DNA from 4 places in the Streptomyces sp. NPDC046860 genome. Region 2 is predicted to be linked to each of the others. Evidence: riboswitches for the same ligand, from Rfam matches in the RefSeq annotation. Region 2 holds a riboswitch; each other region holds the start of a gene.

The links. Region 2 has a riboswitch for cyclic di-AMP ahead of ABZ898_RS25820 (transglycosylase SLT domain-containing protein). Riboswitches for the same ligand answer to the same signal wherever they lie in the genome.
Region 1: linked by a shared signal. The riboswitch ahead of ABZ898_RS05190 (C40 family peptidase) and the one ahead of ABZ898_RS25820 (transglycosylase SLT domain-containing protein) in region 2 are both predicted to bind cyclic di-AMP.
Region 3: linked by a shared signal. The riboswitch ahead of ABZ898_RS13715 (M23 family metallopeptidase) and the one ahead of ABZ898_RS25820 (transglycosylase SLT domain-containing protein) in region 2 are both predicted to bind cyclic di-AMP.
Region 4: linked by a shared signal. The riboswitch ahead of ABZ898_RS14245 (M23 family metallopeptidase) and the one ahead of ABZ898_RS25820 (transglycosylase SLT domain-containing protein) in region 2 are both predicted to bind cyclic di-AMP.

What each region holds. Positions count from the first base shown of each region.
Region 1 covers NZ_JBEYXQ010000002.1:362,234-364,423, reverse strand. The annotation lists gene ABZ898_RS05195 (ATP-binding protein) at 1-404, shown strand, start outside; gene ABZ898_RS05190 (C40 family peptidase) at 500-973, opposite strand; cyclic di-AMP (ydaO/yuaA leader) riboswitch at 977-1,158, opposite strand; gene ABZ898_RS05185 (hypothetical protein) at 1,530-1,838, opposite strand; gene ABZ898_RS05180 (ATP-dependent Clp protease proteolytic subunit) at 1,846-2,190, opposite strand, start outside.
Region 2 covers NZ_JBEYXQ010000023.1:4,052-6,241, reverse strand. The annotation lists gene ABZ898_RS25825 (HAD family hydrolase) at 1-516, shown strand, start outside; gene ABZ898_RS25820 (transglycosylase SLT domain-containing protein) at 590-1,072, opposite strand; cyclic di-AMP (ydaO/yuaA leader) riboswitch at 1,077-1,309, opposite strand; gene ABZ898_RS25815 (polyprenyl synthetase family protein) at 1,858-2,190, shown strand, end outside.
Region 3 covers NZ_JBEYXQ010000007.1:308,437-310,626, reverse strand. The annotation lists gene ABZ898_RS13720 (aldo/keto reductase) at 1-8, opposite strand, end outside; gene ABZ898_RS13715 (M23 family metallopeptidase) at 63-1,091, opposite strand; cyclic di-AMP (ydaO/yuaA leader) riboswitch at 1,101-1,268, opposite strand; tRNA gene ABZ898_RS13710 (tRNA-Met) at 1,529-1,602, opposite strand; gene ABZ898_RS13705 (dihydrofolate reductase family protein) at 1,668-2,190, opposite strand, start outside.
Region 4 covers NZ_JBEYXQ010000008.1:110,632-112,821, reverse strand. The annotation lists gene ABZ898_RS14250 (GntR family transcriptional regulator) at 1-5, opposite strand, end outside; gene ABZ898_RS14245 (M23 family metallopeptidase) at 195-938, opposite strand; cyclic di-AMP (ydaO/yuaA leader) riboswitch at 952-1,105, opposite strand; gene ABZ898_RS14240 (pitrilysin family protein) at 1,338-2,190, opposite strand, start outside.

The DNA of each region.
Region 1 (2,190 bases), on a different contig from region 2:
CCTACGTGGTGGGCACCCTGGCCGGCTGGGGGCTGCCCTCGGACGACGAGGTGACCGACACCGTGCGCCTCATCGTCTCCGAACTCGCCACCAACGCCGTCCAGCACACCCTGGGCCAGTCGCCCACCTTCACCGTGGACGTCGTGCTGGCCCGGCACGAGCTGCTGCTGATCGGGGTGACGGACAGCCATCCGAGGCTGCCGAAGAGGCTCCCCGCCGCCGTCGCCCAGGACAACGGGCGCGGCATGGCCATCATCCGCTGCCTCACCGTCGAGTGCGGCGGCAAGCTGCGCGTCCGGCCGACCCGGGAGGGCGGCAAGACGGTCTTCGTCGAGCTGCCCTGGAGCGTCCCGCGCCAGCCGCTGGCCAACGCGGTCCGGCCGGAGGCATCTCCGGCCCGCTGAGCCGCCGCGGGCGCCCCGATGCCGGGGGCCCGCTCAGGAACGGCTCCCGGGGCGCGTACGCCCGCGCGGAGCCGCTCCCGCCGCGCTCGTCCGGGTCAGTTGACCCGGCCGTACCAGACGCTCCTGGTCCAGATCTTCTGCAGCCGCACCACGTCCCCGGTCTTCGGCGCGTGCCAGATCTTGCCCTTACCGGCGTAGATGCCGACGTGGTAGACGCTGGAGCCCGAGTGGAAGAACACCAGGTCACCGGCCTTGCGGCGGCCGGAGGAGATGTGGTGCGTCTTGTTGTACTGCTGTGCGGCCGTACGCGGCAGGGACTTGCCCGCCTTCTTGAACGAGTACAGCGTCAGGCCCGAGCAGTCGAACCTGCGGGGACCGGTGGCCCCGTAGCGGTACGGTGCGCCCTTCTTCGAGGCGGCGACCTTCAGTGCCTTCGTCGCGGTGGTCGCGGCGGAGGCGTCGGTGGCGAGCCCCGGCACCACGATCGAGCCGCCCACGGCGGCCAGAGTGAGGGCCGAGGCGGTACCGGCCCGGGCCATCAGCGACGGGACACGATTGAGCGCAGTCATGCGCAACCCTTCGTCAGCCGCCTGTGAAGGATGACCTGTCGGATTCGGGCTGGCGAAGTTGCCCGGCCGTGTCACCACGGCTTCACCCCAAGGGCTGCTCGGCACGGCCGCCCGCTGCTGCGGACGAACGTCCCGGCGACCCGTCTTGCTCGGGTCCTCCACTCCTGCCGATGCACTTCTGTCGACCGGGCATCCGGGCGGCGGCAGGACTCGGCGTCCGCCCGGACCGCCCCGCCGCTGTGGCGGGGGCTTGTCGTCAGACAGGGATCTTGGCCCACTCCTGTCCGAAAATCCCAATGGAACCGGTGGTTTGTGGGGTTACTCACCACTCACCCGTTCGGGTGGACAGCACCTTTCCCGAGTGACCGTCAACTGCATGCCGTAGCCCCGGACCTGGGCTTCCACGGTCACGGGACACCCCGCAGGGCGCGCGGCGCGCAAGTCGGCGAGCACGGAAACGGGCGCGGAGATACACCGGTCGGCGGTACCACGTTCGGCCCGTTTCGGCTCGGCGGACGGCGCGCGGGGCGCCGTCCGCCCGTGGGCGGCGTCCGGGTCAGCCACCGTCATCGGGCGGGAGCACGACGCGCGCGGTCCGGCGCTCGCCGTCCAGCACCCGCAGCGCGTGTGCCAGCGTGCCCCCGTACAGCTCCCGCTCGCCCCGCCCGTGCATCAGTGCGAGCGCGTCACGGAGCGCGGCCGCCGTACGCACCAGTGCCTGCGCCGCCCTGAGGGCCCGGTACGTGTCGCCGTGCCGGGCCGGGTTGATCCGGCCCAGCAGGTCGGCCGCCTCCAGATAACGGTCGATCAGCTCACCCTCGGCACGGGTCAGCGCGGGCAGCGGTGGTAGTTCCTCCGGCAGCACGGCCCGCTCACCGGGCGCCGGGGACGTGGTCGCGGGTGCCCACGACGCCGTCGACCAGGCCGTGCTCCAGGGCGCCGGCGGCGTCCAGCGCCCGCTCGCGCTCCAGGTCGGCGCGGACGGTGGCGGCGTCGCGGCCGGTGTGCCGGACGAACAGCTCCTCCATCAGCTCCCGCGCCCGGACCATCTCCGCCGCCTGGATCTCCAGGTCGCTGGGCTGTCCCCGCACCGGCTCGGCCAGCTCCGGCTGGCGGAGCACGACCCGCGAGCCGGGCAGCGCGAACCGCTTGCCGGGCGCTCCGGCCGCGAGCACCACGGCGGCCACCGAGACGGCCTGGCCCAGGCAGTACGTCGC
Region 2 (2,190 bases):
GGCAAGATCGAGGCTGAGGTGGGCCAGGTGCACGCGGCCGTCGACCAGGACGGCGTGGACGGGCTCACGCTGATCGAGCCCGGTTACCGGATGCCGCACCCGACCCTGCCCGCCGTGCGGGTGGAGCGGCGCGAGCAGCTCTGGCGCGCGCCGATCAGCAAGGTGCTGCTGCGCCACGACGGCCTGTCCGACGACGAACTGGCGGCCACCGCCCGCTCGGTCGTCGGCTCGCTGGCCACGGTCACCATGTCGGGGCCGGGCACGGTCGAGCTGCAGCCGTGCGGGATCACCAAGGCGACGGGTCTGGCGCTGGCCGCGGAGCACCTGGGTCTCGGCCGGACGGATACGGTCGCCTTCGGCGACATGCCGAACGACATCCCGATGTTCCGGTGGGCGGCCCACGGCGTCGCCATGGCCGGGGCCCACCCGGAACTGAGGGCGGTGGCCGACGAGGTCACCCTCTCCAACGAGGACGACGGGGTGGCCGTGGTCCTGGAGCGCCTGTTCGCGCTGTGACGGCGAGCGCCCCCGTCGCACGCGCGAGGCGTGCGACGGGGGCGCGGCGAACAGGCCGTGGGGCCGGTCCGGCCTAGTACGGGCCGTTGACGTTGTCGATGGAGCCGTAGCGGTGGTACGCGTAGTTGCACGCGGCGGTGATGTTGGCGACCGGGTTGTACGGGTCGAGCGAGGTGCCGGCCACGTGGTACGTCTTGAAGGTCGGGTCGATCACCTGGAGCAGGCCCTTGGACGGGGTGCCGTTGATGGCGTTGATGTCCCAGTTGTTGATGGCCAGCGGGTTGCCCGAGGACTCGCGCATCACGTTGCGGTGGATGCCGTTGTAGGTGCCCGGGATGCCCTTCTCGGCCATGATCGCCAGGGACTGGCGGATCCAGCCGTCGAGGTTGTTCGGGTACACCGTGGAGGCGGCGGCGGGCTTGGCGGCCGGGGCGGCGGAGGCGCTGGTGGCGCCGATGAGGGGGAGCGCGAACATCGCGGCACCGGTACCGGCGACGGCGAGCGTGCGGGCGATGCGCTTGGTGCGGGCATGGCGCGGCTGAACGGCAGCAGTCATGTCGTTGTTTCCTCTCCGTCGCCTGCGAGGTGAGCTGTCGGGTTCGGGCGGGGAGGTGCCCGGCCGCTTCGTCCCCGGTGCCCGTCGGACACCGGGGACGATTCGGCTTCACCCCGAGCCGTTCCGGAGCGACATGTGTCGTCCGGTCCGGCGGCTTACCTGGGTCCCCCGCTCCTGCCGTACGAATGAGTTCGTGAGTGGGTTGTCAGGCGCGGCAGGATTCGGCGTTCGCCTGACAGGCCGGGAACGTATGCGACCGCACATGTCCGGAACAAGTACCGGAATCACCCGAAGTGCTAGTTGACCTTGTTCTGTCCCAATTGGCCCACTTGATCCTTTGCGGTCGCCAATCCTCAACTTCCCTACCGGGCACGGTAAGAAGGGGGTGAGAGGGGGGTTTGCGCGGGTAGGCGCGAGACGGGAGGGCGCGTGAGCCAACTCACGGAATCGCAAAATACGCAAAATTAGACATGGGGGATTATGTGCATTTGGTCCGTCTGTGCGTATTAGGGGGCATCGGTCCCCTCGGGACGGAACCCGGGGGGCGCTCCCGTTCGTTGGTTCGGTGTGACCCCCGGAGTGCCGGATCGCCCGACTGAGGACCTATATGTCCCCCTTGTCCACCCATCCGGCACATGCCGGACGAAAACCGATACCTCATGAGCTGGACCGGTGGGTGCGATCGGTGATCCAAAGAGGACCGGATACGCTGACTTGACTGATGGCAGCGACCTATCGACAAGCCGTGAAGTCGCCAGCAGACACCAGCAGACAGGAGATACCTCGTGACCGTCGTCGGGCCGTTCGGGCTGAGCGTGCGGGACCAGGCACTGGAAGCCGATGTCCAGGCCGGACTGGCGGCTGTCGAGGCGGGCCTGCTAGAGGCCACCAAGAGCGAGGTCCCCTTCATCACCGGCTCCGCCCAGCACCTGGTGCGGGCCGGCGGCAAGCGGTTCCGTCCGCTGCTGGTGCTGCTGTCCGCCCAGTTCGGCGACCGGCACGCCCCGCGCATCGTCCCCTCCGCCGTCGTCGTCGAGCTGACCCACCTGGCCACGCTCTACCACGACGACGTCATGGACGAGGCGGCCGTGCGGCGCGGCGTGGACAGCGCCAACACC
Region 3 (2,190 bases), on a different contig from region 2:
GCAGTCATGTCTCTTCTCAACGATCACTCGGGCCCCGTCCATTCCGCATCGGGGTCATCCGCTCAGGGAGTGAGCCCCTTGCCGCGCAGCCAGGCGCCGGGGTCGATGCCGGTGGGCTGGCCGCCGGGGTGGATCTCCAGGTGGAGGTGGGGCCCGGTCACGTTGCCGGTGGCGCCGACGCGGCCGATGACCTCGCCGGTGGACACCTTCTGCCCGGCGCTGACGCTGATCGAGGACTGGTGGCAGAACCAGACCTCGGTGCCGTCGTCGAGGGTGAGGATCGTGCGGTAGCCGTACGCCCCGGCCCAGCCGGCCTCGGTGATCGTGCCGCTGTGGACGGCCTTGATCAGCGTGCCGGTGGGAGCGGCGAAGTCCAGCCCGGTGTGGTAGCCGGAGGACCACATCGATCCGGCCTGCCCGAAGGTGGAGGTGATCGTGTACGAGGAGGTCGGCAGCGCGTACTGCTTGGCCAGCGTGGCCAGGCGGGCCGCCTCGGCCTTCTTCTCGGCGTCGGCCTCCGCCTTCTCCTTGGCCTCGGCGGCCTTCTCGGCGGCGTCCGCCGCGGCCTTGGCGGCGGCGTCGGCGGCCTGCTGGTCGGCCTTGGCGACGGCTGCGGCGGTGGCCCGGCTGTCGGCCTTGCTCTGCTGTCGCTCGGCCTGGGCCATGATCCGGCTGCGCAGCGCCTCGCCCGCGTCGGAGGAGTCGTCACTCGCGGCGGGGGCCGTGGCCGTGGCGACGCCGGCCAGGGAGGCGGCGGGCGCGTCCGTGTGATGGCCGTCGATCAGGGAGCCGACGGAGGGCAGGTCGGGCATCGCGATGGACACGGGAGGCTTGCCGGTGTTGGCGCTGGCCATGCCGCCCGCGCCGACGGCGGCTATGACGCCGACGCCGAGGACGGTGGAACTGCGGGCGAGGCCGCCGCCTCCGCGCTGCTTGGCCACCCGGTGGCGGCCACGAACGGGAGGCAGGGACTCCTCGGTGGGATTCCACTCCTCCCACGTGCCGTCCTGCGCGCGGGGGGCGCCGTAGGCAAAGGGCTCACTCGCGTCCGGCGCGAACGGGGCTTGTGGGGCAGGCCGGTTGGACGCCACGCGGGCGCACTCCTTTCCCTCCTCCGCCTACCGGGTTAGCTGACGGGTTCGGAGAAGGAAGGTCTCCTACGCGCGTAAACCCGGCGTGCTCCTGAGGCGGTGCACTGCGGATCGGGCGCGATTCACCCCAAAGTGGTGGGTCCCCGGTTCCCTCGCGGGATTCGGCGTGTGCGCACGGCGCCGTCTCTGCTGACGGCTGTAACGACCGCGCTGCGTTATCGAACGTTAATAGACTCGCACACCGGATTCCAAGCCCGTTCAGCTTGATCCTTTGACGTTCTGACGAGGTGCATACCGGTCAGGAAAGGAGCGAACAGGGCGAGTTGACCGCGCTTCAGGAGTCACAGGAGTTTTGCTGGTGACCTGGAACAACACGGGTCCCGGAAAACACTCAGGGCCGGAGTTCGATTTCTCGAATTCCGGCCCTGAGCCTTCAGTAGCGGGGACAGGATTTGAACCTGCGACCTCTGGGTTATGAGCCCAGCGAGCTACCGAGCTGCTCCACCCCGCGTCGTTGTGTCTCAAGCATACGTCATCCGCGGGGTCCCGCGCACACACGCCGCCGTGACGTGGGCCTCAGTGCGGAAGGTGACCGTTCGGCCGCTGTGCGAGAGGGGCGTACTCCGGCAGCGTCACCACCTCCACGCCCCCGTCCGCGAGCACCCCGGCGCCGTTCGCCGCGCGGACGAAGGTGTCCGGCTCCCGCCAGGCCGTGACCACCCGCCGCACCCCGGCCCGCAGGATCAGCCCGGCGCAGGGCGTGGGGCGGGAGGCGCGGTGCGCGCAGGGCTCCAGGCTGCTGTAGACGGTGGCGCCGGGCAGGCGCGGGTCGGCGGGGTCCAGCTTGGCGAGGGCCGCCTCCTCGGCGTGGACGACCGGGTCGCCGCCCTCGCGGGAGTGGCCGCGCGCCAGCTCGGTGCCGTCCGCCGCGACGACGACCGCGCCGACGCTGAAGGCGGTGTCCGAGGGCGGGCAGAGCGCGGCCAGCTCACACGCGGTGCGCAGCCAGTGCCGGTCGGCGGCCACGGGCAGCGGGCCGGCACCGGGGGCGGTGGGCTCGTAACGCATCAGGACGACGTCCTCGATCCGCCGGCTCCCG
Region 4 (2,190 bases), on a different contig from region 2:
CGCATGCCCCACCTCCGCCTTAATCCCCGTGCAACGCCGACGACAGCGCTTCTTCCGTGACTCTATTGCAATGCGACGGAATTTCCGACGGCGGACCGGAATCCATGGCTATTTTTTGGACACCGGCCCGGGGAAAGGGTGCCGGAAACGACGAAAGCCCCGGCCTGGGGGCCGGGGCTTTCGGAGAACTCGGGTCAGACGTTCACGCCGTGCTTGCGGAGGTACGCGACGGGGTCGATGTCGGAGCCGTACTCGGGGCTCGTGCGGGCCTCGAAGTGCAGGTGCGGGCCGGTGACGTTGCCGGTCGCGCCGGACAGGCCGATCCGCTGGCCGGGGACGACCTTCTGGCCCACGCTCACCCCGATGGACGACAGGTGGCCGTACTGGGTGTACACGCCGTCGGCCATCTTGATGACGATCTCGTTGCCGTACGCGCCGCCCCACCCGGTGGAGACCACGGTCCCGGCACCGGCCGCGTGGACCGTCGTGCCGCTGGCGGCGTGGAAGTCGATGCCGGTGTGCGAACCCGACGACCACAGGGTGCCGCCGGACTTGTAGGCGGTGGAGACGTAGGAGCCGGTGACCGGCATGACGAAGGAGTTGAGGCGCTCGCGCTCCGCCTTGCGGGCGGCGCGCTCCTTGGCCTCGCGGGCGCGCTCGGCGGCGGCGCGCTCCGCGGCCTCCTCGGCGGCCTTGCGCTCGGCGGCCGCCTTCTGGGCGGTGGCCTGCGCGGCGATCTCGTCGCCGAGGGTGTCGCTGACGGTGATGACAGGGGTGAGGCCGGAGTCCTCGACGGAGTTGTCCGCGGCGAGTGCCGGGGAGGCCGCCAGGGTGCCGACGACACCGGTGGTGAGGGCCGCCACACCGGCCGCGGCAGCGGTGGTGCGCTTGACCCGGCCGGGCTTGCGGTGCTTCCCGGCGGCGCACATGAACGCCATGAGCTGGCTGGTCCTTTCCTTCCTTCTCGCCTACCGGGTTAGCTGACGGGTTCGGAGCAGGAAGGTCTCCTACGGCCGCCCTCGCTTCACGCGCGGGCGTCCGATTCACCCCAGGGACTGCGGTGGGTCCCCGGCTCCCCCTGCGGGGGACTCGGCGATGGCTGTCCGGTGCCGCGGACGCGGCGCACTGCCTGACGAACAGCCCGGAAGAAGCTAAAGGGGACCGGAGCGGATCTTCAAACGAGTCCGGGCTTTTGTAGCGCATCCCACATGCCAGAGCGGTGACCTCCGTCCCAATCCGGACATTTGCCGACCGGTGTTCGAGGAGAGTCCCGAACACGCGTGTGGGCCCCGACGGCTCATGCGCCGTCAGGGCCCACACGCGTGCGGCATCTCGCGCTACTCGGCGGAGACCACCTTGACCTCGCCGATGCCGAGCGCCTCGACGGGCTCCTTGATCCGGGCGGCGTCGCCGACCAGGACCGTGACCAGCCGGTCGGCCGGGAAGGCGTTGACCACGGCGGCCGTGGCCTCCACGGTGCCGGTGGCGGCGAGCGTGCGGTACAGCTCCGCCTGGAAGTCGTCCGGCAGGTGCTGCTCGACCTGGTCGGCCAGCGTGCCGGCGACGGCCGCGGCCGTCTCGTACTTCAGCGGCGCCACGCCGACGAGGTTCTGCACCGCCACGTCCCGCTCGGCGTCGGTGAGGCCCTCGGCGGCCAGGGTGTGCAGCACCGTCCACAGGTCCGCGAGCGCGGGGCCGGTGTTGGGGGTGTCCACGGAGCCGCTGATGGCGAGCATCGAGGCGCCGGTGCCGTCGGGCGCGGAGCGCAGCACCTGCCCGAAGGAGCGCACGCCGTAGGTGTACCCCTTCTCCTCGCGCAGGACGCGGTCCAGGCGGGAGGTGAGGGTGCCGCCGAGGCAGTACGTGCCGAGCACCTGGGCGGGCCACACCCGGTCGTGCCGGTCGGAGCCGATCCGGCCGATCAGCAGCTGGGTCTGCACGGCGCCGGGCCGGTCCACGATGACCACACGGCCGGTGTCGTCGGCGGTCACCGGCGGCACGGGGCGGGCCTGGCCGGGCGTGCCGGTCCAGGCGCCCAGGGTGTCGGCGAGCAGCGCGTCGAGGTCGATGCCGGTGAGGTCGCCGACGACGACCGCGGTGGCGGTGGCGGGCCGCACGTGGCGGTCGTAGAAGCCGCGCACGGCGGCGGCGTCGATCTTCTCGACGGTCTCCTCGGTGCCCTGGCGCGGC